4 regions of the Rossellomorea sp. NPDC077527 genome follow, and region 4 is predicted to be linked to each of the others. Evidence: riboswitches for the same ligand, from Rfam matches in the RefSeq annotation. Region 4 holds a riboswitch; each other region holds the start of a gene.
The links. A riboswitch is a leader RNA that binds a small molecule or an ion and turns the genes downstream of it on or off. The one in region 4 is predicted to bind S-adenosylmethionine.
Positions count from the first base shown of each region.

Region 1 (8,112 bases), on a different contig from region 4:
ATTTATTAACTTTAGCGGGGGGATCAGTGGTGAGTAAACAAGTTTTGACAGGGATTAAACCAACAGGTCACATTCATTTAGGAAATTATGTTGGTGCGATTAAACCGGCATTGAGATTAGCAGAAATTGAATCCTACAACGTAGCTTATTTTGTTGCGGATTACCATGGTCTAACGAAAATTCATAATCAAGCTGAAATGAAAGAACTCTCATATGGAGTGGCGGCAACGTGGCTTGCATTAGGTTTGGATCCTGATCGAGCGGTCTTTTATCGCCAATCTGATGTACCTGAAATCTTCGAATTAAGCTGGATCCTCGCTTGCTTTGCTCCTAAGGGCTTAATGAACCGTGCCCATGCATATAAATCGATGGTCGATGATAATCAAAAGGGTGGAAGAGAAATAGACAATGGAGTCAATATGGGTATGTTCACCTATCCAATATTGATGGCCGCGGACATTCTCCTATTCCGGACGGAACTGGTTCCGGTTGGGAAGGATCAAATTCAACATGTGGAAATAGCAAGGGACATAGCTGAAACCTTTAATAAAATATACAGGGAGACCTTTGTCCTTCCCGAGTATGTCATACAGGAAGAAACATCCGTTCTTCCGGGATTTGATGGACGCAAGATGAGTAAAAGCTATAACAATACAATCCCATTGTTTGAAGAACCGAAAAAACTTCAAAAACTGATCAATAAGATCAAGACAGATTCTTCTCTCCCTGAGGAGCCTAAGGATCCCGAAACATCTGTCATATTCTCACTTTATCAAGAATTTGCAACAGTTGATCAAGTTGAGAAGATGAAAGTGAGGTTCAAAGAAGGGATCGGATGGGGAGAAGCGAAGAAAGAGCTCTTTCAAGTCATGAATTCATTTATTGAAAAACCCCGCTCAAAATATGAAGAACTGATGGCCAATCCACACGTGCTGGATACCATACTAAATGCAGGCGCGAAAAAGGCCCGTGAAACCACGATTCCGTTCCTGAGGGAAATTAAGAAGAAAATGGGAATTTATCATTGAATCTCCACTGAGAAATAGGATTGGGTGCGTTATTTTTTCAGATAATTCTTAATTGTTATTGACATTTCATCGTCATTGTTATAAGTTATGGGAAAGTTATTTTCCACAAATTCATATAGTTTCTTATCAAGAGAGGTAGAGGGACTGGCCCGAAGACACCTCAGCAACCAGCCAAAGAGGCATGGTGCTAATTCCAGCAAGTTGATGTCAACTTGGACGATAAGAGGGAGAACGAATGTATAAAACCTTCTTATTTTCAATAAGAAGGTTTTTTTGTTTTTCCCCTTTTCATTTTCAAGGAAAGAAAAGGAGAGAAGAATGTTGAGAAAACATATTGATACTTTATTAGTCCAGGCAGGCAACCGGAGTGATCCTGGAACCGGAGCTGTCAGCATGCCACTTCACTTATCTACAGCATTTGAACATAAAGGGATCGGTCAATCCACCGGCTATGATTATACGAGGACAGGAAATCCTACCAGGAAGACCTTGGAAGAAACACTTGCCCAACTGGAGGATGGACATAGAGGATTTGCATTCAGTTCTGGAATGGCGGCCATCCAGGCGATACTTGGTTTATTCTCAAGCGGGGATGAATTGATTGTTTCGAAGGACCTTTATGGGGGAAGCTATCGTTTATTCATACAGTACGAAGCCCAGTATAATATCAAGTTTCACTTTGTCGAAACAAGTGACAATGAATTGATAAAAAGACATATTTCAAACAGAACCAAGGCCATTTTTCTTGAAACCCCAACCAATCCATTGATGAACGAAGCAACTATTGATGAAGTAGCTGGTTTAGCAAAAGAAAACGGGTTGCTATTAATAGTCGATAATACATTTTATACCCCTGTACTTCAAAAGCCACTTACTCAGGGAGCAGACATTGTAATTCATAGTGCAACGAAATACCTTGGTGGCCATAATGATGTGCTGGCAGGAGCCGTGATCGTAAACACAGAGAAGTTGGCGGAAGATATTTATACCATTCAGAATTCAATCGGAGCGGTTCTTGCCCCCTTTGATTGCTGGCTCTTATTAAGAGGGATGAAGACCCTTAGCCTCAGAATGGCACAGCACGAAAAAAATGCAAGACAAATAGCCGAATACCTTGAAGAGCATGATGGTGTAACAGACGTACTTTATCCCGGAAGAGGCGGGATGCTTTCCTTCCGTATCGAAAAAGAAGAATGGATTGCTCCTTTTCTCAAGCATTTAAACGTGATTACGTTTGCTGAAAGTTTAGGAGGCGTGGAAAGCTTTATCACTTACCCAGCTACACAGACGCATGCAGATATTCCTGAAGAGGAACGGATGATGTTGGGGATCTGCAATAGACTCCTGAGGTTTTCTGTAGGAATTGAGTTTATCGATGACCTGATAGCAGACTTGGAGAATGTTTTTCATCAATTGGAGAAAGAGGTGCCAGCGTATGAGTAAAAAACCATTTTCACTTCAGACGTCACTCATTCATTCTCACGGATTTGATAAAGAAACAGGAGCGGTCTCTACGCCTATTCAGCACGCCACTACTTTCCATCAACAGGATTTCGACCAATACGGGACCTACGATTACAGCCGTTCTGGCAATCCGACCAGGGAAACGGTTGAAGAAACGATAGCAGAGTTGGAAGGAGGGATAAAAGGCTTTGCCTTTTCATCCGGTATGGCGGCAATCTCAACAAGCTTCTTATTGTTATCAAGCGGCGATCACGTCCTCGTATCCGAAGAAGTATACGGTGGGACATACAGGATGATCACTGAAGTCCTTACAAAGTTTGGTATCGAATACTCCTTTGTGAACATGAAGGACCTGCACGAAGTAGCTTGTTCAATTAGGCACAATACAAAGGTTATTTATATGGAGACGCCTTCAAATCCACTTTTAAACATCACTGATATTGAAGGGGTTGTGAAGCTTGCGAAGGCAAATAACTGCTTGACGTTCCTGGATAATACATTTATGACACCCCTGTTGCAAAGACCAATCAGTCTGGGAGTAGATGTTGTCCTACACAGTGCGACGAAATTCCTTGCAGGGCACAGTGATGTTTTAGCAGGGCTTGCCGTAACGGGAAACGAGGAGATTGCCGGAAAACTAGCTTTCCTGCAAAACTCATTTGGAGCGGTCCTCGGAGTCCAGGATTGCTGGCTGCTCTTAAGAGGGATGAAAACCCTGCACGTACGATTAAAGGAATCCTCAGAATCTGCTTATAAGATTGCGAGCTTCTTAGAAAGCAGGAAAGAAGTTGAGGAAGTATATTATCCTGGTCTGAGCTATCATCCTGGGCGTGAAATCCAGGTCCGTCAGGCAGAGGGTCCAGGAGCGGTGCTTTCCTTTCGATTGAGAGGAGAGGAGGAAGTAAAGCAACTGATACAACATGTGAATATTCCGGTGTTTGCTGTAAGTTTAGGAGCTGTTGAATCAATCCTTTCCTATCCATCGAGAATGTCCCATGCTTCCATGCCAAAAGCCGAACGGGAAAGAAGAGGCATTACAGATGGCTTACTGAGGTTATCCGTAGGACTTGAAAACGCAGAAGAATTGATAAAGGACCTTGAAAAAGGTCTAGACAGTATCCATAAGATCAAACGAAACAATGTCATAAATTTATAATAAAGGAGGGGATGGCGTGAAACCGTTCCTTGATGCACTGAAAGAGAGAATCTTGATCGCAGATGGCGCTATAGGGACATTATTGTATTCATATGGAGTGGACAGATGTTTTGAAGAATTGAATCTTTCTCACCCAAATGAAGTATTGAAAGTCCATAAAGAGTATATTGATGCAGGAGCAGATATCATTCAGACCAATACGTACGGAGCCAATTATCAAAAGCTTTCCAGATACGGTTTGGAAGATTCGGTTAAGGAAATCAATACAGCAGCCGTGAGACTTGCAAAAAAAGCAGCTGGAAACAAGACGTATATTTTAGGGACCATCGGGGGCATAAGAGCCATTAAACAAAATGTGCCACTGGAAGAAATCAAACGGAGCTTCCGGGAACAGCTGTACTGTTTATTATTAGAAGGTGTAGACGGTATTCTCCTTGAAACCTATTATGACTTTGAAGAATTAACCACTGTGCTCGACATTGCCAAACGCGAGGCGGACATTCCGGTCATTGCTCAAGTTTCACTGCATGAGACGGGAGTCCTTCAGAATGGAATGGAATTAAAAGACGCGCTTCACCATTTAGAATTGCATGGGGCCGATGTTGTCGGTATCAATTGCCGTATGGGACCATTCCACATGGTCAACTCCTTGGAAGAAGTTCCATTGCCTAAACGGGCCTTCCTTTCCGTCTATCCCAACGCCAGCCTTCCAAACTATGAAGAAGGCAGGTTTTATTATTCAGCTGAACCTGATTACTTTGGGGATATCAGTAATGAACTACGGCAACAGGGTGCCAGAATCATTGGGGGCTGCTGCGGGACGACACCTGACCACATTCGTTCAGTGGCCGAGAGGTTAAAAAGCCGTGAGCCAGTTAGAGAGAAAGTGGTGAAAAAGAAAAAAGCCGTTCCATTGTCTGCAGCTCCCGTCAAGGGCAACTTGCTGCATGAGCAGGTAAGAAAGAAGAAAACGATCATTGTCGAACTTGATCCACCAAAGCATCTTGACACAAAACGATTCTTTCAAGGAGCCAAGGCATTAAAGGAAGCTGGAATCGATGCGCTGACTCTTGCTGACAACCCTTTAGCATCTCCCCGTATCAGTAATGATGCGATCGGTAGCCTTGTCCAGTCTCAACTCGATTTGACACCACTGGTCCATATTACGTGCCGGGATCGCAACCTGATAGGCTTGCAGTCCCATTTAATGGGCCTGCACACGTTAGGGATTCACAATATATTAGCCATTACAGGGGATCCTGCGAAGATTGGTGATTTTCCAGGTGCAGCGTCCGTATATGATTTGTCATCACTTGAACTGATTGAACTCATTAAACAGAACAATGAGGGAATTTCCTTTTCAGGTAAATCACTTCGGGAACGCACTCAATTCTCAGTAGGTGCAGCATTTAATCCGAATTTCCGTCACTTGGACGCTTCTGTGAAAAGATTAGAAAGGAAAAAGAAAGCAGGAGCAGACTATTTTATTTCCCAACCGATCTTCGGGAAAGAGCAGCTTATACAAGTGCATGAAGCCACCAAGCATCTCGATGTTCCCATCTTTATTGGGATCATGCCTTTAATCAGTTCAAGGAATGCAGAATTTCTCCATCATGAAGTTCCAGGTATCAATGTCCCTGAAGAAACAAGACGCAGAATGAAGGAAGCAGGAACTGATCCTGTCATTGCTAGGACGGTAGGTATGGAAATTGCTAAAGGCTTATTGGATACTGCAGTGGAGCTGTTTAACGGAATTTATCTCATCACACCTTTTGTACGTTATGATATGAGCATTGAACTTGTCCACTATATACAAGAGAAAACCAATACAGAAAGAGAGGTTCCCTATGACCATCACCTTGTTTGAAGAACAGCTTAGGAAAAAGATCATCGTTCTCGATGGAGCAATGGGAACGATGCTGCAGCAGGCAAACTTATCTCCAGAGGACTTTGGGGGGGAAGAGCTTGAAGGATGTAATGAAAATCTAGTATTGACGAGACCGGGAGTCATCCATCAGATTCATCTGGAATATTTAGCTGCTGGGGCTGATGTGATCGAAACGAATACATTCGGTGCAACCCCCATCGTACTCGACGAATATGATCTGGGAGCCAAAGCATATGAAATCAATAAAGTTGCAGCCGAAATCGCCAAAAAGGCGGTACAGGAAATTTCTACAAAGGAGTGGCCAAGATTTGTGGCCGGTTCTCTCGGTCCAACAACCAAAACTTTATCCGTTACTGGAGGAATAAGCTTCGATGAGTTAGTGGATAACTACCGGATACAGGCAGAAGGTCTTCTCGATGGAGGAGTAGATGTAATGCTTCTTGAAACGAGTCAAGATGCATTGAATGTGAAAGCTGCAAATCTCGGAATTCGTAAAGCCTTTGAATCCAGGGAGAAAGAAATCCCTATCTTATTATCTGGTACGATCGAGCCGATGGGCACGACTCTTGCAGGACAGAATATCGAGGCTTTTTATTTATCCCTTGAACACTTAAATCCCCTGGTAGTCGGCTTGAACTGTGCAACGGGACCTGAGTTTATGCGCGACCATATTCGTTCCTTATCGGGTCTGGCTACTACCTATATAAGCTGTTATCCGAATGCAGGCTTGCCGGATGAAGAAGGGAATTACAATGAGACGGCGGATTCACTCAGTGTAAAAATGAAGGGCTTTGCAGAGAAAGGCTGGTTGAATCTTGTTGGAGGATGTTGCGGCACGACGCCGGATCATATTCGCGCTCTTTCAGAAGCAGTGAAGGGACTTCCACCTCGTAAACCCATCGCTTCTCATCCTCATGCTGTATCGGGAATTGAGCCTTTTATCTATGAGGATGAAGATAGAAGACCGATCCTCGTCGGAGAACGGACGAATGTCATCGGCTCTCGTAAATTTAAACGGTTGATTGCTGAAAATAAGATAGAAGAAGCGTCAGAAATTGCGAGGGCGCAGGTGAAAAATGGTGCCCAGGTGATCGATATCTGCCTCGCGGACCCCGATCGTGAAGAAGTGGAGGATATGAATGTATTTATCCAGGAGGTCGTGAAAAAAGTAAAAGTTCCCCTTGTTATAGACTCAACCGATGAGAAAGTACTTGAGGCTGCATTGAAATATTCTCAAGGAAAGGTGATCATCAACTCGATCAATCTTGAAGACGGTGAAGAGCGGTTTGAGAAAGTAACCAAGTTGATGAAGGAATACGGAGCCGCGGTTGTAGTCGGAACGATCGATGAGAAAGGAATGGGAGTAACAACAGATCGTAAGGTGGAAATTGCCCTTCGTTCCCATACATTATTAACAGAGAAATACGGCATCGCTTCAGAAGATATCATCTTTGATCCTCTTGTATTCCCCGTTGGGACAGGGGATCAGCAATACATCGGATCAGCAAGGGCAACTGTCGAGGGAATAAGACAGATCAAAGAAATCCTGCCGGAATGTCCTCATATCTTAGGGGTAAGCAATGTTTCATTTGGCCTGCCGCCTGTCGGAAGAGAAGTCCTGAATGCTGTGTACCTTTACCATTGCACGAAAGCAGGACTTGATTATGCCATTGTCAATACGGAAAAATTGGAGCGATTTGCCTCGATACCCGAAGAAGAAGTGAAAATGGCTGAGAAACTGCTATTTGAGACGACTGATGAGGTATTGGCTGACTTCACAGCATTTTATAGAGGGAAAAAGAAAGAAGTCAAGGTCCCTGTCAATACAATGACGTTGGAAGAGAGATTGGCACATTATGTTGTAGAAGGGACAAAAGAAGGGTTGATTGATGACTTGAACCTTGCCCTTCAGCAATATGATGCTCCCCTTGATATCATCAATGGTCCGCTTATGGCCGGGATGAGTGAAGTCGGGAAACTCTTCAATGATAATCAGCTGATAGTTGCAGAAGTCTTGCAGAGTGCTGAAGTGATGAAGGCTTCCGTTGCTCATTTGGAACCACATATGGAACAAACGGAAAGTTCTTCTTCGAAAGGGAAAGTGATTTTGGCTACGGTAAAGGGAGATGTCCATGATATCGGTAAAAACCTGGTGGATATCATTCTTAGTAATAATGGGTATGAAGTCATTGATTTAGGTATTAAAGTCACACCGCAGGAACTGATCGAAGTCATCAGGAAAGAAGAGCCTGATATTGTAGGCTTGTCTGGGCTCCTTGTGAAGTCAGCCCAACAAATGGTCATTACGGCCCAGGATTTGAAGCAGTCAAATATATCAGTACCTCTTGTGGTAGGTGGAGCGGCGCTTACAAGGAAATTCACTACGAACAAGATTGGGCGGGAATACGATGGTATGGTCCTTTACGCGAAGGATGCAATGGATGGGTTGAGTATCATGAATGGAATTCAACATGAAGAAACAAGGATTGAGCTGGAAGAAGAGAGCCGTGAAAAGAAGAAAAGGCTGTCTCTCAACGAAGAAACTTCAACACAGTCTCCTTCAACGGTTGCAGTCA
Region 1 covers NZ_JBITVL010000008.1:52,762-60,873, reverse strand. The annotation lists gene ACIGG7_RS21200 (tryptophan--tRNA ligase) at 30-1,028, shown strand; SAM riboswitch class I at 1,149-1,254, shown strand; gene ACIGG7_RS21195 (methionine biosynthesis PLP-dependent protein) at 1,347-2,471, shown strand; gene metC (cystathionine beta-lyase) at 2,464-3,648, shown strand; gene ACIGG7_RS21185 (bifunctional homocysteine S-methyltransferase/methylenetetrahydrofolate reductase) at 3,665-5,515, shown strand; gene metH (methionine synthase) at 5,496-8,112, shown strand, end outside.
Region 1: it holds a riboswitch for S-adenosylmethionine, as region 4 does, so the genes downstream of both, ACIGG7_RS21195 (methionine biosynthesis PLP-dependent protein) here and ACIGG7_RS19470 (O-acetylhomoserine aminocarboxypropyltransferase/cysteine synthase family protein) in region 4, are expected to answer to the same signal.

Region 2 (8,112 bases), on a different contig from region 4:
TAATGGTGAGGTTGAATTATTCCTGGATAATCAGCGAATCGGCAAAATGGCCTTGCCTCTTGATGGGATCACTATGGAACCGAACTTTGAAGCAAGGGAAAATAAAATTTATCAAAGCTACACATCCACAGAAGGGCATGAAGCAAGGTACACGGATTGTGATGAAGGTGGATGGTGTTAAATGTATAAAGTGCCAGATCCGTTTAAGGATCTGGCACTGTTTCCATAATCGAATACTGCAGGCAAACCTCTTGCACTATTTTTTATAAACATGAGAAAATATAAGTAGAAAGTGGACATCATATCTTGTTATCTGAATATACTATCCTAATCTTATTTCTGAAAGATAAGGTGATGATCATGATGGAACTTGACGAAAAAGTAATCATCGTTGAAGGGACAACCGATAAACGAAAAGTAAAAGACATTATTAAAGAACCGATTGAAATTATCTGCACAAATGGAACGATCAGCATCACAAAGATGGACGAACTGATCGACGAGTTGTTTGAAAGGGATGTATATATCCTGGTTGATGCTGATGATGCTGGGGAAAAATTACGTAAACAATTCAAGCGTGAATTTCCAGAAGCCGAACACCTATACATTGACCGGATGTATAAAGAAGTGGCTGCAGCGCCTGAATATCATCTTGCCTCTGTTTTGATCGGAGCAAACATTGATGTGCATAAAGAATATCTAGGAAAAAGGATGATCTAGTTTTGATGGAGGTAAGCAGTACCGAAGCATTAAACCAAGCAATCGATGAACATACGTTAGAAGCCGTTTACCTTTATACACCAATGTGTGGTACATGCCAAGTGGCTGGAAGAATGATGGATGTCGTAGAGAAACTTCCTCAATCCTATCATTTTGTGAAAGCCAATTTAAACTATTTACCCGAATTTGCAGAGAAGCAATCCATTGAGAGTGTACCCTGCCTGCTCCTCTTAAAGGATGGTGTGGAACAGGAAAGGATCTATGCCTTTCAATCCGTTCCGTTTTTATATGAAACCCTCGTTAAGAACGCTTAGAGGGGATTAGAGACCTTTTATTTGAAGAGGTCTTTTTGTTTTTTAGGGCATTTTATTTAATAAAATACAAGTATAATGCGATTTTCTTTCTACAATCGCAGACATATTTCTCGGGAAATGGTTCGAATCCCCTCATTTTTTGACCTGTCATCATCCAAATTCTTACTGTTCGACAAATTAGATGAATCCTTCCAAAACATGTCGAGAATGCTTAAAAGGGAATCTCTTACTGAAGTGGAATTGTAAGTATATAGAAGTTTTACTGGGAGGGTATTCATGCGAATATATTTAGAGAAATTAGTAGATCAGTGTCACTCCAGGTATCACTTACGTCTCTTGTTCCCGGACAGCCCATTTATTCTTCAGTTTCAATGTGGAGAGCGCACCTACGGAATTTCCATTTCAAACAGTGATTGTGATGTATTAGATCATGGATTGACAGATTCACATTTTATCATCAAAGGTGAAGAGGCGGATATGGTCTCTCTCCTTTCAGGCGAAGAACGATTATCCCAAATGATTGAAAAAGGCGTTTTGGAAGTCAGAGGTGGATACCGGCCATTATTATTTACAGAGTCCGTCCTATGGCTTACAAGGTCAAGAGGGAAAGAACCGGTTCGAGTATAATAAAAAAAAGAATTGACACCTTTCTATATCCGATGATAGAATCTCTCTTGTAGCAAATTTTCAGAGTCTTTAACCATTTGATAAATTAAATAATTCGATACTTTACTCTTATTAAGAGAGGTGGAGGGACGTGCCCTATGAAGCCCGGCAACCGTCAATGAAAATTGAAATGGTGCCAATTCACTCAAAGCATATGCTTTGAAAGATGAGAGAAAGGATAGTCCTATATATGATTATGCCTTTCTGCTTATCGCAGGAAGGCATTTTTTATTTTCTATAAATGAAATAGATAGGAATGGCCTTCAGGATAGTGCAAATATTATTCTGATTAAAAAGATGGTTCTACTCAGAAAGAAGGTGGATACAACATGATTACCATTTCAGATGTAAAGAAAGTATATCAATCCAAAAATGGACCGATCGCCGCTGTCGATGGCGTCAATATCGAAATTGCTCAAGGCGAAATTTTTGGGGTGATTGGCTATAGTGGGGCAGGTAAAAGTACATTGATTCGGATGCTGAATGGACTTGAGGTTCCGACAGAGGGGATCGTCGATGTAAACGGACAGATTGTTTCAAAGGTGAAGGGAAAAAAACTGCGCGAGTCAAGGCAGTCAATTGGAATGATCTTTCAACACTTTAATCTGCTCTGGTCACGTACCGTTTTACAAAATATTATGTTCCCTTTGGAAATTGCGGGAGTCTCCAAGAAGGAAAGAATCCAAAGAGCCAATGAATTATTGGAATTGGTCGGATTGGAAGGAAGAGGGGACGCCTATCCAGCCCAATTGAGCGGGGGACAGAAACAAAGGGTTGGGATAGCAAGGTCTCTTGCCAATAATCCAAATGTTCTTTTGTGTGATGAAGCAACTTCTGCTTTAGATCCTCAAACAACGGATTCCATCCTTGATTTACTGGTGGACATCAACAAGCGTTTGGGGCTCACAATCGTCTTGATCACACATGAAATGCATGTGATTCAAAAGATTTGTCATCGTGTTGCGGTCATGGAACAAGGAAGGGTTGTAGAGCTTGGTGACGTTCTGGAAGTGTTCCGGAATCCACAAGAGCAGGTGACAAAGCGATTTGTGAAAGAAGTGTCCCAGGTCGAGGAAACCGGAGAAACGTTGGAACACCTTTTAGCCCAGTATCCAAATGGGAAAGTGCTTAAATTTACATTCGTGGGTGAAGCGACTGAGCAGCCGCTCATCACCAGCTTGATCAGAAAATTCGATCTTGAAGTCAATATCCTCCAAGGACAAATTTCCCAAACACAAAAAGGGGCTTATGGAACACTATTCGTCCATTTGGATGGAGAAGAACGGACCATCCAGGAAGCGGTTCTATTTGCTGAAGAGCAGCTGGTTAAGGTGGAGGTGTTACGAGGATGATGGAAAATCTATTTCCGAATGTGGATTGGGAGAAGATGTGGGAAGCCACTCTTGAAACTCTTTATATGACAGGGATGTCGGTGTTGATCACATTTGTACTGGGAATGATTCTTGGGATATTGCTGTTTCTTACATCCAAGGAGAATTTGTGGGAGAACAAACTCACTTATACCATTACCAGCGCAGTGGTGAACGTATTCCGTTCCATCCCGTTCATAATCCTGATTGTATTGTTAATTCCTTTCACTAAATTTTTACTGGATACCATCCGGGGAGCGAACGCGGCTCTTCCTGCACTGATCATCGGTGCAGCCCCATTCTATGCCCGAATGGTCGAGATCGCTTTGAGAGAAGTAAACAAAGGAGTTATCGAGGCAGCGAAAGCGATGGGCGCCAAAACGAGCACGATTATTTGGAAAGTATTGATTCCTGAATCACTTCCAGCTTTGATATCGGGAATAACGGTAACGGCCATCGCCCTCGTAGGATATACAGCAATGGCAGGGGTCATCGGAGCAGGTGGTTTAGGGAACCTTGCTTATCTTGATGGATTCCAGCGAAGCAGGGAAGATGTAACACTGGCAGCAACGATCATGATTTTACTTGTCGTATTTGCCATTCAACTAATAGGTGATTTCTTTACAAATAAATTAGATAAAAGATAAAGGAGAGAAAGTTCATGAAAAAATGGGTAGCAGGAGTTATAGCAGCAACAAGTATCTTTGGTTTAGCAGCATGCGGGAATGATTCAGGGTCCGGAAGCGGTGATGAAAAGGAATTAGTAGTAGGGGCATCAAATGTACCACATGCAGAAATCCTTGAACAGGTGAAGCCTATCTTGGAGGAAAAGGGTATCGATCTGCAAATTGAAACGTATCAGGATTATATCCTGCCAAATAAAGATCTTGATAATGGGGACCTGGATGCGAACTATTTCCAAACCACCCCGTATATGGATTTGCAAATGAAGGAAAATGACTATGACTTTGTCAACGCGGGTGGAATTCATATTGAGCCTATCGGTGTGTACTCTAAAAAGTACAAATCACTTGAGGATCTTCCAGAAGGTGCGACGATCTTAATGAGTAACTCCGTGTCCGACCATGGACGCATCCTTACTTTATTGGAGAAAAAAGGACTGATCACACTCAAGGATGGTGTGGAGAATACACAGGCTCAACTGGAAGACATCAAAGAAAACCCGAGAAACCTGAAATTCGATTATGAGTACGAAGCAGCTCTTCTTCCGCAAATGTATGAAAACGAAGAAGGGGACGCAGTTGTCATCAACTCGAACTATGCCATCGATGCAGGCTTGAAGCCTCTGGAAGACTCGATCGCCATTGAAGATAGTAACTCCCCTTATGTAAACGTGATTGCTGTAAACAAAGGGGATGAAAAGAAAGAGGAAGTAAAAGAGCTGGTGAAAGCATTACGCTCGAAAGAAATCCAGGATTTCATCAAGGAAGAATGGGATGGAGCGGTTGTACCGGTAACTGAATAAACGAAAGAAACCCGATTCGAATTATAGAATCGGGTTTTTTATATTCTCTTCCTATAATTATTAACATAATCGTTTCGCTGTTGGCTCATACTATTTTCGATGAATCTATTTTTGAAATGGAGTTGGATGAATTGCAGATGGAACCGAGAAACACAACAGAAGCGGCCCTTCATGATTATAAAATGGGACTTGGCATTTTTACTGATAAAATGCCGGAACTTGCAGAACAGTATAATACATTCACCGAGCATTGCTTCAGAGAAGGGGTTCTTTCCAAGAAAGAGAAGCAGCTGATCGCACTGGGAATCAGCTTGTATTCCCAGGATGAATACTGCATCATTTACCATACAAAAGGATGCCTTGATCAAGGATGCAGTGAAGAGGAAATCCTCGAGGCCATCGGCGTAACGGCAGCATTTGGCGGCGGAGCGGTCATGAGTCAGGCTGTTACATTAGTGCAGCAGTCGATTCAAGACTTGAATCAGTTAAAGCAATAACCAATCGAGAAGGAGAAATCCTTCTCTTTTTTATGGAGAATAAATTAATAAATATACATATACATTAATAAAATCACATTGGTGTACTATTATTTGGCAGTATAATGGCGGAATTTTGTGAAAACTTAAGAGTAGCCCCCGGGAATCTTGCTGAAGGGAAAATTTCAGAAAAAATGGTGGAATACCGGTTTTGTCTTGTGAACGAGGGGGTAGTATAGTTGTAAAGTAATTAAAAACCCGAAAGGAATGATTCACTATCGACTCTCTTGAGAGTATCTCGTACACAAGTGAAATGGAGAAAGCAATGCATGGAGCCCATGGGATTGGTTATGAGGTGTACAAACGAAAGCATGATGTCAGAATGCAAGTAGAGCAGAAAAGAGAGCAGGAATACAAGCAAAGCCGAAGAATGATTGCAGCACTTGATCGAAAGGTGCACGCTAACATATAATAAGGAAGAAAAAAGGAAACCAGTGTAGACGATGCACTGGTTTTTTTAATGCATTCCCAATGAGCCAATGTGCTGGGCCGAATAATCAAAGGTCACCAACCTAGAGAAAAATGCAGAAGTGATACGCTACATTTTTCCGCTCATTTAGGACAACAATAGATAGGGATTCTATAGTTCGGTTAACATGAACTGACAGCTTGAAAAAGTTGATTATAGCTTTTATTTGTTATAAGATTGTAATGAGAATAAATTGAGAATGATTAAAGAATTGTATTCTTAAATTCATTATAAAGTCACGGAGGTAATTACACATGGCAGGTTCTACTTTAACAATCAAAGATCTTCATGTTGAGATTGAAGGAAAGGAAATCCTTAAAGGGGTTAACCTTGAAATTAAAGGTGGAGAAATCCACGCAGTAATGGGACCGAATGGTACAGGTAAATCAACTTTATCTTCTGCTATCATGGGTCACCCAAAGTATGAAGTGACAAAGGGAAGCATCACGTTTGACGGTGAAGATGTCCTTGAGATGGAAGTGGATGAGCGCGCTCGCGTAGGTCTATTCCTTGCAATGCAATACCCAAGTGAAATCAGCGGTGTAACAAATGCTGACTTCTTACGTTCAGCAATCAACAGCCGTCGTGAAGAAGGCGAAGAAATTTCACTTATGAAATTCATCCGCAAAATGGATTCTGAAATGGAATACCTTGAGATGGACCCGGATATGGCTCAACGTTACCTGAACGAAGGATTCTCAGGTGGAGAGAAGAAACGTAATGAAATCCTACAATTAATGATGATCGAACCAAAGATCGCCATTCTTGATGAAATCGATTCAGGTCTTGATATCGATGCCCTTAAAGTGGTTTCAAAAGGGATCAACAAAATGCGTGGGGAAGATTTCGGTTGCCTGATCATCACTCACTATCAGCGTCTACTTAACTACATCACTCCTGATCATGTCCACGTTATGATGCAAGGACGTATTGTGAAATCAGGCGGAGAAGAATTAGCTCAACGCCTTGAAGCAGAAGGATATGACTGGATTAAAGAAGAGTTAGGAATTAAAGACGAAACTGTTGGCCAAGAAGCGTAAGTGTTAGGGGGATGAAAATGACTGTAGAAACGAAACTACCAGTAGAACAGGACTATGTCAGCTCCTACTCAAAACAACTTGGAGAGCCGGAATGGTTAACAAACCTTCGTACAGATGCCTTTAATAAAGTAAAGGATCTTAGCCTTCCAGTTGCAGATAAAACGAAAATCACCAATTGGAATTTTACACAATTCCAAAAGCACACAGTGGAAAGTGATACGTTCTCATCTTTGAGTGAGCTGCCAGAAGAAGCAAAAGCATTAGTTGATGTAGATAATACAGACCAAAGTCTTTATATTCAACGAAACAACACACCTGCTTTTCTTTCTCTTTCGAATGAATTAAAGGAAAAAGGTGTTATTTTCACGGATATTTTAACAGCTGTGAAAGACCACAGTGAACTTGTACAGAAGTACTTCATGACTGAAGGTGTGAAAACGGATGAGCATAAGCTTACTGCTCTTCATGCTGCGCTTATGAATGGAGGAGCCTTCCTCTACATTCCGAAAAACGTTGAATTAACTCAACCGATTCAAGCCGTATATGTTCATGACAATGCAGAAGTGGCTATGTTCAATCACGTATTGGTTGTTGCTGAAGAAAACAGCTCCGTCACATATGTTGAAAACTATATCTCTACAACTGATGTAGAAGATGGTGTCTACAACATTGTTACGGAAGTATTGGCAAATAATAACGCGAAAGTCGCATACGGTGCAGTGGATAACTTGTCAAGCGGATTGACGACGTACGTAAACCGTCGTGGAGTAGCTGCGAGGGATGCACGCATTGAGTGGGCTCTAGGGTTGATGAATGATGGTGACACGGTTTCTGAAAACGTGACAAACCTTGTGGGCGATGGCTCATATGGTGATACGAAAACCGTCGTTGTTGGACGTGGAAAACAAAAACAAAACTTCACAACGAAGGTTGTTCACTTCGGTAAAAACTCTGAAGGATACATTTTGAAGCACGGAGTCATGAAGGACGAATCGTCTTCTATCTTCAACGGTATCGGTAAGATTGAACATGGTGCGTCCAAGTCGAATGCCGAGCAGGAGTCACGCGTGTTGATGCTTAGCGAAAAAGCACGTGGAGATGCCAACCCAATCCTTCTGATTGATGAAGATGATGTAACGGCTGGTCACGCTGCTTCTGTAGGTCGTGTAGATCCATTGCAGCTTTACTATCTAATGAGCCGTGGAATTCCACAAAAAGAAGCTGAACGCCTTGTCATCCATGGATTCTTGGCTCCAGTGGTAAAACAATTACCAATTGAAGGAGTTAAGAAACAGCTTGTTGAGGTTATCGAAAGGAAAGTAAACTAATGGATGTAAAAGAGATTCGTAAACAATTTCCGATTCTCGACCAGGAAGTAAATGGGCATCCACTGGTTTATCTTGATAGTGCCGCAACTTCTCAAAAACCGATTTCCGTTATTGAAGCGATGAATGATTATTATCGCGGATACAACTCGAACGTTCACCGTGGTGTTCATACCCTTGGGACGA
Region 2 covers NZ_JBITVL010000007.1:50,062-58,173, reverse strand. The annotation lists gene ACIGG7_RS20365 (YusG family protein) at 1-181, shown strand, start outside; gene ACIGG7_RS20360 (toprim domain-containing protein) at 364-720, shown strand; gene ACIGG7_RS20355 (thioredoxin family protein) at 726-1,034, shown strand; gene ACIGG7_RS20350 (SCP2 sterol-binding domain-containing protein) at 1,311-1,661, shown strand; SAM riboswitch class I at 1,767-1,873, shown strand; gene ACIGG7_RS20345 (methionine ABC transporter ATP-binding protein) at 2,030-3,052, shown strand; gene ACIGG7_RS20340 (methionine ABC transporter permease) at 3,049-3,717, shown strand; gene ACIGG7_RS20335 (MetQ/NlpA family ABC transporter substrate-binding protein) at 3,732-4,556, shown strand; gene ACIGG7_RS20330 (carboxymuconolactone decarboxylase family protein) at 4,688-5,053, shown strand; gene ACIGG7_RS20325 (YuzK family famiily protein) at 5,358-5,504, shown strand; gene sufC (Fe-S cluster assembly ATPase SufC) at 5,816-6,601, shown strand; gene sufD (Fe-S cluster assembly protein SufD) at 6,619-7,929, shown strand; gene ACIGG7_RS20310 (cysteine desulfurase) at 7,929-8,112, shown strand, end outside.
Region 2: it holds a riboswitch for S-adenosylmethionine, as region 4 does, so the genes downstream of both, ACIGG7_RS20345 (methionine ABC transporter ATP-binding protein) here and ACIGG7_RS19470 (O-acetylhomoserine aminocarboxypropyltransferase/cysteine synthase family protein) in region 4, are expected to answer to the same signal.

Region 3 (8,112 bases), on a different contig from region 4:
TGGGTCTGATCAAAGCATTCCTTGCAAGCTGGATTGGAATCACGGTAAGAAAGCGTTTGATACAGGCTAAATTGATCCAGAATCAGAAAGTGGCTGTATAGGAAAACGCTGGCTCTCTAAAGGGACGGTGGAATAAGAGCTGTGTGTTGCATTCATTAGCGCTGTATGTAATGTCCTTAAATGCCATTCAACATAAAAAAGCAGAACGCCTGGATATTGTTCCTGGCGTTCTGTTTTTTTGATTTGCCTTAGGCCAGCATGAAACACTTATATGATTTACCTTTATTTTTTCTTCTGCCGATGATGACAACAGTGGTTAAAACAATAATGAGTAAGAACATTCCTTCAGCCATACAATCCCCCCTCGATAGTGGTGAGATGACGATCGAGTTCAGTGTAATCCAATGAGATTTCCAGCCATCTGGTAGTAGTTACAAATTGAAAGTAAAATAGTTTCAAAATTTAGATTATTACGCTCGTAATAACAGCCTATTTTTCATTCAAAGTGAGAACATACCAGGTCACATGTGATTTGGTGTGTTGCTGATTGATTTCATATAGAATCAAATAATGAGGTAAAGGTCCATTTATCCGAATTTATACATGGACCAATATCCGATATCTTTAAATCCGATGCGTTTATAAATTTTCCCCGCCTCCGGATTATCATAGAAAAGGCAGAGCTCCTTCCCTTCGTTTAAGACATCACGGCAAAGCTTTGTCATGCAATCTGTTGCATAGCCCTTTTTCTTATACAGGGGGTGGGTGCATACAGCAACAATCATGGCGGACATGCTGTTTTCTGCCGTTGTGGAAGCGGAAGAAACAAACTTGCCGTCTTGTTCTACGTAGTAGCTGCGTGCCACTCCTTTTTCCATCCCGTGCTTCCTTTTCTCCACTGTAAAACTTCCGCCACTGAATTCAGGGATAGAGTTCAACAACTCCACAAGCTTCGGTAAATCAGTGACAGAAGCCTCTTTCACGTTTGGAAGGCCATGTTCTTCCATGGAGGAGGTGCTGTCGCATTTTGCATAATACATATGTCGTTTCGATTGGATTTCTCTTGATAAAAAGGGCTCGACTTCAGTGACAATTCGCTTTAATCCCGAAACGATGTTGTAATCTTCCGTTTCGTTGATGATAGCGGCAAATCCTTCAGCATCAAAATGGCCCATCGAATACGGAATGAAGTTTTCTCTGTATTTAAGAAGGATCCCTCTTAGGTTTCCTTCCTCGTCAAAATCTCCCCAGATCTTCTGGAAATCCTGCTCGTATCCAAAAGCTTCAATGTCCCCAATGATGAATAAGTTCTCGGCAGGCTGCTGTTGTATGAGCTGCTGGCATAGTTCGTGATCTTTATCTGAAAGCTGTCTGATCATCTTGATTCCCCCTGTGAAATTTATTCATTATCATACCAAAATTAGCAATATTTAGTAAAGTGTGAATTTTAGAAAGTAAGCGGATTTTTTCTCCTATCCGGCAAGTGGTTTTAAATTTTGCATATTAGGGAAACTTATGATCAATAACAGTTGTAAGGAGGAGCACACATGCTTTGGACCATCATCGGAATCTTATTAGTACTATGGTTATTAGGATTGATCTTTAAGATCGGTGGAGCCGTCATTCATGTTCTACTGATCATCGCCGTTGTCGTATTCTTATTTAACAGAATCACCGGCCGCAAAAAAGGATTATAACGAAATAAAGGTCCGTCCCTCTTGGTTGAGGGACGGACCTTTGTATTTGGTGATTATCTAAAGGCAGGGCCGCCTTGTTGTTCGATGTCAGAAGGGACGTTTGAGAATTTCTTGAAGTTCTCGTTGAATTTGTGAGCAAGTTCTTTTGCTTTCACTTCATAAGCCGCTTCATTTGACCAAGTCTTCTTAGGTTGAAGAACTTCGTCCGGAACACCAGGAACATGAACCGGGATATTCAGGCCGAAGATTTCGTCTGTAGCAGTTTCTACATTCGTCAATTCGCCTTCAAGTGCTGCCTGAATCATGGCACGAGTGTAAGAAAGCTTCATACGGTTCCCGACGCCATATTCTCCACCAGTCCAGCCGGTGTTCACAAGGAATACCTGTGCATTGTGCTCATCGATCTTCTTGCCAAGCATCTCTGCATAGCGAGTAGCAGGAAGTGGCAGGAACGGTGAGCCAAAGCAAGTAGAGAATGTGGCTTGAGGTGAAGTGATGCCGCGCTCAGTGCCAGCAAGCTTCGACGTATATCCGCTTAAGAAGTGATACATAGCCTGTTCTTTTGTCAGCTTACTGATCGGAGGTAATACCCCGAATGCATCAGCCGTTAAGAATACGATCGTATTTGGGTGGCCTGCAATACTTGGCTCCACGATGTTATCCATCGCTTGAAGAGGGTATGCAGCACGCGTATTTTCTGTTAAAGTGTTATCATCATAATCCGGGATGCGGGACATGTCATCAAGAACAACGTTTTCAAGGACTGAACCGAAACGGATGGCATCGAAGATCTGTGGTTCTTTCTCACGTGTGAGACCGATGCATTTTGCGTAGCAGCCGCCTTCGATATTGAATACTCCGTTCGGGGACCAGCCGTGCTCATCATCACCGATCAAACGGCGGTTTGGATCCGCTGATAAAGTCGTTTTACCAGTACCAGATAGTCCGAAGAATAATGCGACATCGCCTTCACGGCCGACGTTTGAAGAACAGTGCATAGACAGGATATCGGATTCAGGAAGTACATAGTTCATCACAGAGAAGATGGATTTCTTCATTTCACCGGCGTATTCCGTCCCACCGATCAATACGATTCTCTTCTCGAAGGAAACGATAATGAACGTTTCAGAGTGAGTTCCGTCGACTTCAGGATCAGCCTTGAAGTTCGGAGCTGAGATGACAGTGAATTCCGACTGGTGACCTTTTAACTCTTCTGTTTCCGGGCGGATGAATAATTGGTGAGCAAAAAGATTATGCCATGCGAATTCATTGATCACTTGGATCGGAAGTCTATGTTTAGGATCGGCACCTGCAAATCCTTTAAAGGAGAAAACCTCTTCTTTTTCTTTTAAGTATTCGATGACTTTCGTATATAATTTATCGAATGATTCCGAAGAAATCGGCTGATTCACAGAGCCCCATTCGATCTTATCTTTCGTTGATGGTTCTTCAACAATAAATTTATCTTTAGGCGAGCGTCCTGTGTATTTACCAGTTTCTGCTCTGACTGCTCCAGATGATGTTAAAACGCCTTCATTTCGTTGAAGGACCTTTTCGACTAGTTGAGAAACAGATAATTGTTCCTGAATGTTTTGACCGTTAAGTAATTCTGTTAATTCATTAGACATGCTCACTGAATTCATTCGAACCCTTCCTTTATATAAATTTATTTATCGCTTACTTCACAAAAATAGTATAACACAATCAAGCTATTAGTCTATACTATTTATTTAAATTTATAATGTGTCTTCATTTTGTCACATTTTTTATCCAAATACAGCTTGTTTCTTCTTATATATATGAAAAGGACAAAAGATTGTTTAGCCTCATTGACTAATTAGGTTACAAAACCGATTAAGATAGGCGGGGAGTTGGTTAAACCTGTCATTCGAAAAAAGTTGACACCCTTTGTCCTAAACGTTATCATTGTTCCTTGAACGGATACTCTTATCCTGAGCTGGTGGAGGGAGCAGACCCTATGAAACCCAGCAACCTGCTAAATAGTGTAAGGATCTTCTTCTTTGAGTCGATCCGATTAAGCGAAGGTGCTAAACTGAGGCAAGGTCTCTAAAACCTTGAACGATAAGAGAGAAAAGGCGCGGCTATGATCTGAAACCTTTCCTCTGAAGCTTTTTCCTGAGGAAGGGTTTTTTCTGTTTATAGTGGACCACATGCACATAAATCATGATTTATTGATAAAAGAATCATGTTTACTTCATACTACTTAGGGAAATGAGTACCGTATCTGTTTACTTTTTGTCGGAACTGTTTCTGACAAATATGCTTAAGGAGGAACCTTGATGTCAACTAAACGTCGTCTGTTTACATCTGAGTCCGTAACTGAAGGACATCCAGATAAAATTTGTGACCAAATTTCTGATTCAATTCTTGATGCAATTCTTACAAATGATCCGAATGCACGTGTGGCATGTGAAACTTCCGTCACAACGGGTCTTGTGCTTGTTGCTGGTGAGATTACTACGAATACGTATGTCGATATTCCGAAAATTGTTCGTGAAACGATCCGTGAAATCGGCTATACTCGTGCAAAATATGGATTTGATGCTGAAACGTGTGCGGTACTGACTTCCATCGATGAGCAGTCTGCTGATATCGCTCAAGGTGTGGACCAGGCACTTGAAGCCCGTGAAGGTCAAATGTCAGACGAAGAAATCGAAGCAATCGGTGCTGGTGACCAGGGGCTGATGTTCGGATTCGCTTGTAATGAAACGAAAGAGCTAATGCCTCTTCCGATTTCTCTTTCTCACAAAATCTCCCGTCGCCTGACAGAAGTTCGTAAAGAAGAAATCCTTCCTTACCTTCGTCCAGATGGTAAAACGCAAGTTACCGTTGAATACGATGAAAACGATAAGCCGGTTCGCATCGACACAATCGTTATCTCTACTCAACATCACCCGGAAGTGACGCTTGAGCAAATTCAGCGTAACCTGAAAGAGTATGTTATCGATCCTGTTGTACCGAAAGAACTAATCGATGAAGAAACAAAATACTTCATCAACCCGACTGGCCGTTTCGTTATCGGTGGACCACAAGGTGATGCCGGATTAACTGGCCGTAAAATCATCGTTGACACATACGGCGGATACGCTCGTCACGGTGGCGGTGCATTCTCTGGTAAGGATGCAACAAAAGTGGACCGTTCAGCAGCATATGCAGCACGTTATGTAGCGAAGAACATTGTTGCGGCAGGACTAGCTGAAAAATGTGAAGTTCAATTAGCCTATGCTATCGGGGTTGCACAACCAGTATCCATCTCTGTAGATACATTCGGAACCGGCAAAGTATCAGAAGACGTTTTAATTGACGTAGTTCGTAATAACTTTGATCTGCGTCCTGCAGGAATCATCAAAATGTTAGACCTTCGTCGTCCGATTTACAAGCAGACAGCTGCTTACGGACACTTCGGTCGTAATGACCTTGATCTTCCTTGGGAGCGCACAAACAAAGCAGAAGCGTTGAAAGCAGAAGCTTTGGCTGAATAAGAAAAGATTGAAAAGACCAACACTTTGAGAGGTGTTGGTCTTTTTTGGTGGTGGGGAGGCGTGACGAGGGTTGGAGTACGTTGGGGTGGCGTGGAGTTCCGAGGTGCGAGAATGGTCGATATTGGTCGAATGGCAGATATATCTTCATTTTGGCAGATAAAACGGAAAAACAGCAGATAAAACATATTTTAGGCAGATATATTCTCAAACCGGCAGATAAATTCCCAAAATGGCAGATAAATCCCCCACCCGGCACCCAAACTCAGAAACCGGACCATCCATGCAAGAAAATATACCATGAGTAATCCATTAAAGGATGGGGTATCCCAAGTATAGGAAGTTAAAACGGTTTGATATTCTTATAATACTGTCCTTTTTCTGCGTATTCCCTTGAAATGCGTTTCATCTCACTAATATCGTGTTCGTTAAGCTCCCTCACGACCTTAGCCGGTCGACCGAATGCGAGTGTATTCGGCGGAATGACCTTCCCCTGGGGAACAAGGCTTCCTGCTCCGATAAACGCTCCTTCGCCGATTTCGGCATTATCGAGGATGATCGATCCCATACCGATCAATGCCTTTTTTCTGATCTTGCAGCTATGTAGAATCACACCATGGCCAACGGTCACCTCATCTTCAAGGATAAGAGGGTTATTTGGACTCTGATGGAGAATGGAGTTATCCTGTATATTGACTTTATCACCGATTTTAGTGGGAGCAACATCCCCCCTGATGACGGTATTGAACCAGATACTGGACTCCTCACCGATCTCTACGTCTCCGGAGATGGTCACATAATCCGCAATGAAAGCGGACTCCGCGATGATCGGTTTTTTATCGAAATATGGATAAAGCATTTTTTACTACCCCTTTCAATAATATTTATTATAATAATGGTAGCAGAATTCATTCAATGAGAGAACTACAAAGGAGGATTTGTCATGTGGAAATGGGAATCAGATCAAGAGGCAAAGGCAGTCATCGTCATCGTTCATGGCGCTATGGAACATCACGGCAGGTACGGCTGGCTCATTGAAATGTGGCGTGCAGCAGGCTATCATGTCGTCATGGGAGACTTGCCCGGTCAGGGGATGACGTCCCGGAGCCAAAGAGGACACATTGATTCCTTTGATGAGTATATAGTAGAAGTGAAGGATTGGATCCAGGCAGCGTATCAATTCGAATTGCCGGTCTTTGTGATCGGTCACAGTATGGGTGGTCTTATTACGGTGCGTTTGCTGCAGGAATCTCATGTGAACCTGGCGGGTGTGGTTTTGTCATCACCATGCTTAGGGTTGGTCACAACTCCTGCCAAACCGATCGAGCTTCTGTCCCACGGATTAAATAAAATCGCTCCCATGGTGAGATTTCCATCAGGATTAACGGTCGATATGGCAACAAGAAATGCAGATGTCCGTGAAATTGACAGCAATGACACACTTTATATCACCAAAGTGTCGGTCCGTTGGTATAGGGAGCTTTCCCAAGCGATTAAATTGGCCTATACAAACCTTGAAAAAATGCCTGATTTGCCACTTCTCGTGCTGCAGGCAGGTGACGATAAAATCGTGGATAAAAAAGCCGTGAAAAAATGGTTCAATGAATTGTCATTATCTGAAATGCATTACAAAGAATGGCCGAAATGCTATCATGAAATCTATAATGAACCTGAAAGAGAAGAAATATTTGAGTACTCCAAGAACTTCATAGAGAGTCGATTGAAAGCGCTGGGATACATTTTGTAAAAGAGGTGATGGAATTGTCAATACCAAGTGATCCCTTTACATTAATGACAAGAGTATACCGCACTGTATTTCCAATCGTGCACAGAGAATTGGACGGATGGAAGGAGCGGGCTGAAGGGATACCCAATCAGGAGCTTAGAAACCAGGCACTTGCGAGCATCGAGCATAAAACGTTCCACTGCGAGGGAGGATCGATTCTTTCCCTCCTTGCCCTGGACCAGAAAATAGAGACGATCCGTTTCATCGTCGCCTATCAGACGATAAGCGACTATTTGGACAATCTATGTGACCGCAGTGTTTCCCTAGATCCAGAGGACTTTGCTCTTCTTCATCAGTCCATGAAAGATTCATTGACGGTGGGGGCAGAGCCTGTTAATTATTATGCTTTAAGAAAAGATCAGGATGATGGGGGATATCTCAGAGATTTAGTCCTGACCTGTCAATCCGTTCTCGCAAAGTTAAGTCACTATGGCAGTATCAAGAAGGACCTCCTGGAATTGTGTGAGTATTATTGCGATCTACAGATACATAAACACGTGAAGGAAGAGGAGAGGGTGGAAAGGCTCCAGGACTGGTTTGAAACCCACCGTCCCAACTTGCCTGACATGGATTGGTACGAGTTCTCCGCCTGCTCGGGTTCGACCCTCGGAATCTTTTGTTTAGTATCATACGCTTGCCGTCGGGACTTCCAGCCATCGTACACAGAGACCATCAAGAGGGGATATTTTCCCTACATTCAAGGCTTACATATCCTTCTTGATTATTTCATCGATCAAGATGAAGACCGGCAGGGAGGGGATTTAAACTTCTGCTTTTACTATGAAGATGAAGAGCATCTAAAAGAGAGGCTCCTCCACTTCCTGCAGAAAGCCGATGAACATACCGGTGAGCTTCCCCATGCTCACTTTCACCGCTTAATCAACAAAGGACTCATAGGAGTCTATCTATCGGACGACAAAGCAGCGAAACAATCAAACGTCCAATCCTTCTCCAAACAATTCATCGGAGAAGCAGGCTGGATCACCCGATTCTTCTACATGAACGGGAAAATCTATCGCAAATGGAGAAACCGCAGAAGAACATCCTGAATAGAGTGAAAAAGAGGGACGGACCTTCGAAATGATTTCGAAGGTCCGTCTTTTTTTTGTTATTAGACTCTACTATTTTG
Region 3 covers NZ_JBITVL010000002.1:887,648-895,759, reverse strand. The annotation lists gene ACIGG7_RS09720 (biotin transporter BioY) at 1-101, shown strand, start outside; gene ACIGG7_RS09715 (GNAT family N-acetyltransferase) at 588-1,379, opposite strand; gene ACIGG7_RS09710 (lmo0937 family membrane protein) at 1,548-1,697, shown strand; gene pckA (phosphoenolpyruvate carboxykinase (ATP)) at 1,751-3,340, opposite strand; SAM riboswitch class I at 3,642-3,786, shown strand; gene metK (methionine adenosyltransferase) at 3,998-5,200, shown strand; gene ACIGG7_RS09695 (gamma carbonic anhydrase) at 5,541-6,056, opposite strand; gene ACIGG7_RS09690 (alpha/beta hydrolase) at 6,141-6,944, shown strand; gene ACIGG7_RS09685 (tetraprenyl-beta-curcumene synthase family protein) at 6,959-8,032, shown strand.
Region 3: it holds a riboswitch for S-adenosylmethionine, as region 4 does, so the genes downstream of both, metK (methionine adenosyltransferase) here and ACIGG7_RS19470 (O-acetylhomoserine aminocarboxypropyltransferase/cysteine synthase family protein) in region 4, are expected to answer to the same signal.

Region 4 (8,112 bases):
ATTCTGAACCGCTTCAAGTATTTCCTTCTGCAATCTTTCTCCGGTTTTCGCATCAATGACGCCCGTGACGTCCAGACTTGCTTGGATTTGGAAATCCTTTACCGCCTTTGCAGTCTTCTTACTGAAGTATCCATCGGTCCGATCAGGAGTGAATCCCAATCCTTGGAGCATCTCCTGTGCGTTTTTCACCTGTTCGTTGTTTGCGCCTTCTTCCAGAGGTTTCTCTACCTGAAGAGGATGGGCATAGAAGTAGGATGGTTGTCTGACTGGTATATCCGGTTTGATCCCCTTCTTGTGAATCCAATTCCCATTCGGCGTCAGCCATTTGAACATCGTCAGCTTGATGTTGCTGCCGTCTCCCATCGGTACTGCCTGTTGGACGGTCCCTTTGCCGAAGCTCTTTGTCCCGATCAGTGGGTATCCTTCCGCTTCCTTCAACGCTCCTGCAAGGATTTCGGATGCAGATGCGCTTCCCTCATCGATGAGGACCACCACTGGATATGCTTTTCTTTCCTTGCTGTTGGAGAAAGATTTCAGCACCTCACCGCTTCGTTCCTGAATTTGGACATACGGTTTTTTCTCTGTAACGAACTGTTTGAGGATCTCTTCCACGCTTGATAGGAGACCGCCCGGGTTGCCCCTTACATCAAGGACCAGCCCTTCTACCTTTTTCTTCTCTAGTTCTGCCAGCTGCTTTTTAAAATCGACGGCGGTGTTTTCCGAGAAAGTGGTAATTTGAATATAACCCGTCTTCTTCCCATTGACTTCCTTCACATCCGACATCACCGTCTCAACCGGAATATCGTCCCGTTTTACGGACACTTCGATTGGATCCGAGAGTCCTTCCCTCGTAATCTCCAATTTTACCTCTGTCCCTTTCTTCCCCCTGATCTTCAACGTTGCTTCATAAAGATCAAGGCCATCGATGCTGTTTCCATCCACCTTGACGATCCGGTCATTCGGCTTCAACCCTGCTTTTTCAGCAGGTGAATTTTTAAACGGCGCCACGATAATGAGCTTTCCGTCCATGATGGTGACCTCTGCCCCGATCCCTTCAAAGGAAGAATCCAATGCGTCATTAAATTGCGAAGCAGTCTCAGCATTCATGTAAACAGAGTACGGATCATCCAGGGTTTTCAGCATCCCCTGAATTGCTCCTTCCACGAGCTGTCCCTTATCTACATCTTGAAAGAACTTATCGCTGATGAGATCATAAGCGACTTCCACCTTGTGGAGCTTGTCATTTAGCTCACCTTTTCCATTAAACTGAGTAGGCTCGTCCCCTGCCAAGTCCGTCCATTCCAAGCCGCCATACATTCCTCCTGCACCGATCAGCATACTAATGATGATGGTGATGATGTGCTTTCTGCCCGTCCACTCCATATATTCCCCTCCAGCTACTCGTTTGTTTATGGTCAGGATGACAAAAGCCTGATGAAGAAGAAAGCTTTCCACCCAACGAAAAAAGACACCACACAAAAACGCGTTAAGGCGGTGCGATGTCTTTGCTTATCTAACTATATGCCCGAGGGGGACGAGTTATGAATGACAGGAAATTATTTAATACCCGTCACCACTTTCTGGACTTTATGGTTATTAAGATGGGAAGAAATGATCCCTCCCCACTTTTCAAATTCTACTAGAAACCCATCATGGCCGAATGACGTTGGGATAAAGTAGTGTTCTCCTAGTTGGATTTGGTTTGTGAAGTCCTTTAAGTATTGAGGGGAATAGATCAAATCACCCTCGTAGCCGATGGAGATCAGCTCGCATTGATACGATTCAGCGACTTTTTCCACGCCTCCCCTTTCTCTTCCAATATCATGGGTATTCATGGCTTTCAGAAGGGTAAGATAGCTATTGGGATCAAAACGCTTCCCGAGTTTCTTTCCTTGATAATCCAGATAACTTTGGATATTAAATTGCTCATTGGTCTTCTCCCGCTTGAAACGCTGATCGAACAACTCCTGCGTTCGATAGGTCACCATGCCTACCATTCTGGCAATCTCTAATCCTTTTAAACTGGCACCGTGTGGATAGTGCCCATCGTGAAAATCGGGATCTCCTTCAATCGCTGTGATTCCAATATGATTAAAGGCGATGCCGTAATCATTTAATGCAGGCGAGACGGCAAGGGCGAAGACTTTTTTGATATAAGAAGGATACAGGACTCCCCACTCAAGCGCCTGCATTCCCCCCAGTGAACCTCCGATCACGGCTTCGATATGGTCGACGGACAGCCTCTTTAACGCTTCAAATTGGGCTTGGACCATATCCCTTATCGTAATGTGCGGAAAATCGGAACCGTAACGCTCTCCGGATTCGGCATTGAGAGACGTCGGCCCCGTGCTTCCTTCACACCCTCCCAGTACATTAAAGGCAATTACATTGAAGCTGTCGGTATCAATATACGACCCGGGACCGATCAGTCCATCCCACCAACCACGGTCTTCCCTCGTCCCTGTCACTATATGGGTACCGGTAAGGGCGTGGCATACAAGGATGACGGGCCCTTCTTTATTTCCTGTACGTTCATATGCCAGATTTACATTTTTCATCGTGATGCCTGACTCTAATGTGAGGGATGGGATGGTAATGGAGCTGACTTCGTACGAATATGAGCTCTCCATTCCTCCACCTCCTTTTTGGTGTTGTTTGGGGTGATGAGGGCACCCCGGTTTTCGTTAAGGTGAGCTGATTGGCGTCTTCGATTCCATTGAAATGGCCAGCGTGAACAGGTTTCGCTGATATATTTGACATTTCGCTGATAAAAGGTCCGATTTCGCTAATATATTGAAAATATCGCTGATAAAATCAGATTTTCGCTGATATCTTTCATACCCAGGCCCAGTATGCCCTGTCATTAGCGTCCATCCCCTGATTTTCGTGAATATTACACCCGTGACGTCTCCAACGCAACTTCAATCGCATGATCCAGATCTTCAATCAGGTCCTTCGCAGATTCCAACCCGACGGAAAGCCTCACCAGATCCTCCGTGACACCCGTAGCACGGATCTCCTGATCATTTAATTGCTGATGCGTTGTGGAAGCAGGATGGATGATCAGTGATTTCGCATCCCCGACGTTGGCTACATGGGACCAGAGGGAGATGTTATCAACCACTTTCCGTCCTGAATCCCTCCCCCCTTTGATCCCGAATACAACAATGGAACCCGATCCATTTTTCAAGTATTTTTGCGCCAGTGCGTAGGAAGGATGTTGCGGAAGTCCGGGATAGGATACCCATGCGACACCGCTATGCTGATCCAGGTGCTCTGCAATCTTCAAGGCATTTTCTGTATGACGCTCAATGCGGAGGTGCAGGGTTTCCAGTCCTTGCAGTAACAGGAACGCGTTCTGAGGACTTAAACATGCCCCGAGATCACGGAGGAGCTGCACTCGAAGTTTGGTGATGAACGCCGCCGGTCCTACATCTTGGGCGTAGCGAAGTCCGTTGTAGCTTCTGTCCTCTTCTGTGAATCCAGGGAATTTTTCATGATTCCAGTCAAACTTACCACCGTCTATGACCACACCACCTATCGCCGTACCGTGACCTCCGATCCACTTTGTGGCTGAATGGATGACGATATCCGCTCCCCACTCGATTGGCTTGCACACATATGGGGTGGCAAATGTGTTATCGATGATGAGCGGAATATGGTTATCATGAGCCACTTTCGCGACCGCCTCGATGTCCAGGACATGGAGGCTTGGATTCCCGATTGTCTCAGCGAATATGGCTTTCGTTTTCGGCGTAATCGCTTTACGGAAGTTCTCCGGATCAGTTGGATCTACGAAATGGACTTTGATGCCGTATTTCGGTAGAGTCGTAGAGAATAAATTATACGTACCGCCGTAGAGATTCGTGGCTGCCACGATTTCATCCCCGGCACCGGCGATATTCAGAATGGATAGGGAGATAGCCGCCATTCCAGATGAAACCCCAAGGGCTCCGATGCCCCCTTCTAATAGGGCAAGGCGTTTCTCGAGCACATCAACGGTCGGATTCATGATGCGGGTATAGATATTACCTGGCTCTTCCAGAGCGAATAGTTTGGCTGCATGGTCGCTGTTGTCGAAAACATAGGAAGTGGTTTGATAGATAGGTACCGCTCTTGAGCCTGTGGCTGGGTCCGGCTCTTGGCCGCCGTGAAGAAGCAGAGTGTCGAAATCGAATGATTTGGTCATTTGGAATTCCTCCTAGAGTTTTTTGGATTTGGCGTAAGGTTTCTTTTGTTCACCTGTTGAATAGGATGGTTTTTTCAGCTGCTGAAAATCGGGTCGAGTTCACCTGCTGAACATTTGCAGAAAATCAGCAGCTGAACATCTCCAAACATTCTCCTGCTGAGCACAAATACTGAAGAAGATAGAAGAGGAAAAAACAAAAAACCCTCTTCCTAAGAAGAGGGTCTAATTTAATAGGGTCCTCCTCTTATCTTTCAGGCAGATCGCCTGCAGGAATTAGCACCTTTTCATGTGACGCCTTTCGCGTACATGAAGGTTGCCGGGTTTCATCGGGCCTAGTCCCTCCACCTCTCTGGATAAGAGCATATAGTTGTCAATGTGAAAATTCTTGCGTTGAGATGAATTATAAAGGGTAACCAGCATCAACGTCAAGGGTATTTTCAGAATTTTTTATTTTTTCACCGAAACTGCGATCGCTTCGGTAAATTGAGCTACGATGTCTTCACTATCCTCGATGCCCAACGATATTCGCACCACATGGGTGTTGATGCCAAGTTTCTCCTGTGCCTCTTTCGGGAGAGCACGGTGCGACGTTCCAAGCGGATACGATACCGTGGTTTCCACGCCTGCCAGAGACGGGATGATCTTGATCCAGCCAATTGATTTGAAGAATGTGCTGATGTCACATGTTTGCTCAAGTTCAATCGTCACAATCGCCCCATTTCCTTTTTCTGATAGGTTCGTTGGATAATAGACCGATTTCACTTGTTCATTTTTACGTAGCTCTTCAGCGAGAGTCCCGGCATTATGTGCCTGGGTGCCGACTCTCAGTGCCAGCGTCTTGGCTCCGCGACATGTCAACCAGGCTTCGAATGGGCTTAGGTTTGATCCAATGTTGACCACCTTTTCTTTTGCCTTTTGGACGAGTTCTTCGTGACCTACGACTACCCCTGCTGTGATATCGCTGTGTCCCCCGATATATTTCGTAGCGCTGTGAGCGATCAGGTCAATACCCTCAAGGAAAGGTTGACGCAGATATGGGGTGGCAAACGTATTGTCGATCATCGTTTTCAAGTCATGTCTTTCCGCCAAAGCTACCATGCCGGGAATATCTTCTACACGCATAAAAGGATTCGTAACGGTCTCACTGTATAGCAACTTGGTTTGCGGTGTGATTGCTGCCTCTATTTCGTTCACACTTGTAAAATCTACGAAAGATGTGGAAATACCGAATGAATTTAATTCTTCTTTCAGCATATGGAACGTGCCGCCATATAAATCCTCCGCTGCCACGATATGATCTCCAGACTGAACCACTGCGAGGATTCCCACAAGGATGGCTGACAGTCCCGAGGACGTAGCGACTCCTGCAGGCGCTCCTTCTAGGTCCGCCACCATCTTTCCAAGTTCATCAGTGTTGGGGTTTCCCGTTCTTGTATAGAGGTAGGGAGACTTCCCTTCATAAAAACCCTCCAGCTCTTCAAGTGATGTAAAAGAAAAAGCTGAGGTCTGATAGATTGGCGTTGTCTTACTGCGGATTTCCTGCGTTCCTTTCAATTGGCTATGTACGACTTTGGTGGTGAACTTCATATCCCTGTCATCCTTCCTGAATCTATGTATTTTAAAAAGTGTACCATATTCAGAAGATTGTGAGGAGTGAGAGGATTCCGGTTCTATAAAAAAAGGACCCGTTGCTTAACTGCAACAGGCCCCTGTGGATCAAACGTTTTCTAAACAGCCGATCAGACGATTTTCGATGTCCAATGCCAGACGTTTCAGTTCATCATTGTCCACCATTTCAATCAGCTTGCTCGGTTTCGCCATACCGATCTTGGTTGCTCCGCCTTCTGTGTATACCGTCACTTTACAAGGCAGGAAGTAACTTACGAGCATGCTTTCTTCCAGCACTTTTTTGGCTTCGTGTGGATTGCATACTTCGAGCACGACCACTTCCTCGTTGAAGTCCAGCCCCTTATCCTGGAGCTTCCCGGCAAGGTCAAGATTCCACAGAACACCGAAACTCTCTTCTTTAAGTGCGCTCTCGACAGCTGTCACCGCTTCTTTCACATTCATTGAAACTTCTTTAGTGTAATGGAACATATTGATCCTCCTTTATATGTCATGGTTACTTATACCTCACAGCGTATGTAACGAAACCAGGTCCGTCCCTTCCATTATTCCATCTGTTCGACCATTTTACCCATCATTTCTTCGTTCATGGGTCCGACAATTTTATGTTGAATGATGCCGCCCGTGTCGATCATATAGGTGGTCGGGATTGTAAAGGCACGGTAATCGTCCCCGATATCACCCTTTTCATCCATGAGGATCGGGAAGGTGAGTTCATAGCCGTCGACAAATTGCTGGACCGCCTTCTTTCCGTCATCCTGAGAAGTCAGATTGACAGCCAGGATTTCGACATTTTCTTTTTTCGCATGTTTTTCATAGTACTGCTGCATATGGGGCATTTCAGCTTTACATGGCGGACACCATGTGGCCCAGAAATTCAGGATTACTTTTTTGCCCTGATAGTCCGACAGCTTGACCTTTTCACCATCTAAAGTGGTCAAGGTGAAATCGGGGGCTCGGTCACCCTTTGTCAGCCCTTGCTGCGCATTGGATAAATCCATCGATTCTTTCGCTAATTGCGCCGCTTCTTCCTTTGCTTTCTTTTCCTGCTGATCCTGGAACAGGTTCACCAGAAAAATCCCAATGAGCAGGGCAACGATCACCAGGGCAAAATTCCGTTTATTCAATATGCTTCCTCCTTCCATATAGTAAGATGAGATAGATCATGACAGCAAGATACGTCCAGGTAACGGTAGTAAAAGCAAATCCTTCAAGAATCGATTGAAAAAAGAATTGAAGGAGTGTAAAGACAATAACAAATTGCACTGCCCACAGATCCCATTTTGGGCCATTTGATTTTTTTAATAAAAATACGAGGAGTGTACCGTTGGTGATAAAATGTATAACCGCTAAGAGAAAGTCCAGCTCCAAAAGATGATAAACCATTTCAAAGAAAACGACAGTACTTATCCAGGAAGTGATGACGTTTGTCGAGCTCACTCTCTTTTTTAAATAAATGTAGATCAGCGTCGTCAGTATCCCCAGCCAATACCCAATCTTGCCTCCATGAAAGTAAAGGATCGTCAGGGGATGTTCGATGACCATCGGATAATCTACAACTATGACACTTAGCTTCCATACGATTATAAAGATAAAAACCGCACTTGAATACCAGTCGCTCGCTTCTCTATTCCAGAAATACAGGAATAGATACGTCAGAATGAGGGAGGCGAGGATGCCTCCCCAAGAAGACGGGAAAGTGAAGGAGCCTATGGTGTACCATGTTTCAGCCATCAACCCCTACTCCCTTCAACGACAAACGTTTTTTCTCACGACAATATAATAGACCGATGGATCCAGATGCCCAACCGTTGTCGTGAAGCCCGCTGAATTGAGCTGACGTTCCAGCTTCTCAGAAGCAATCCTTTCATCCAGGGGTGGCCCCATTTCTGATTCGACCGCTTCCCAATCAAAGATCAGCCAGATCCCGTCGTCTTTCAACATATCATGAAGATCTTGAAAGACTTTAATCAAATCAGGTACTTCGTGTAGCACGAAAGCAGATACAACCTTATCTAACGTTTTCTTGTTGAAGCTAAGATACTCAAGTGATGATTTCACATAAACGATATTATCAATCTGTTCTTCCGTTGCACGATGTTTCAGATACTCAAGCATCTCTTGCTGCAAATCCACTGCCTGTACCTTTGTTTCCAACTTTCGAGCGATCGGAAGGGTTAAATAGCCATTTCCACAGCCCAGGTCTGCAACAATATCATCAGAGTTTAATTGTAGCAGTTCTAAAACTTTGTCTACCGGCACAAGTTCTTGTCGTTTGGGATCAAGAAGTTTTGAAG
Region 4 covers NZ_JBITVL010000006.1:87,487-95,598, forward strand. The annotation lists gene ACIGG7_RS19460 (S41 family peptidase) at 1-1,383, opposite strand, end outside; gene metX (homoserine O-acetyltransferase MetX) at 1,557-2,630, opposite strand; gene ACIGG7_RS19470 (O-acetylhomoserine aminocarboxypropyltransferase/cysteine synthase family protein) at 2,894-4,189, opposite strand; SAM riboswitch class I at 4,431-4,549, opposite strand; gene ACIGG7_RS19475 (trans-sulfuration enzyme family protein) at 4,637-5,776, opposite strand; gene ACIGG7_RS19480 (DUF302 domain-containing protein) at 5,906-6,286, opposite strand; gene ACIGG7_RS19485 (peroxiredoxin family protein) at 6,361-6,942, opposite strand; gene ACIGG7_RS19490 (hypothetical protein) at 6,935-7,549, opposite strand; gene ACIGG7_RS19495 (class I SAM-dependent methyltransferase) at 7,565-8,112, opposite strand, start outside.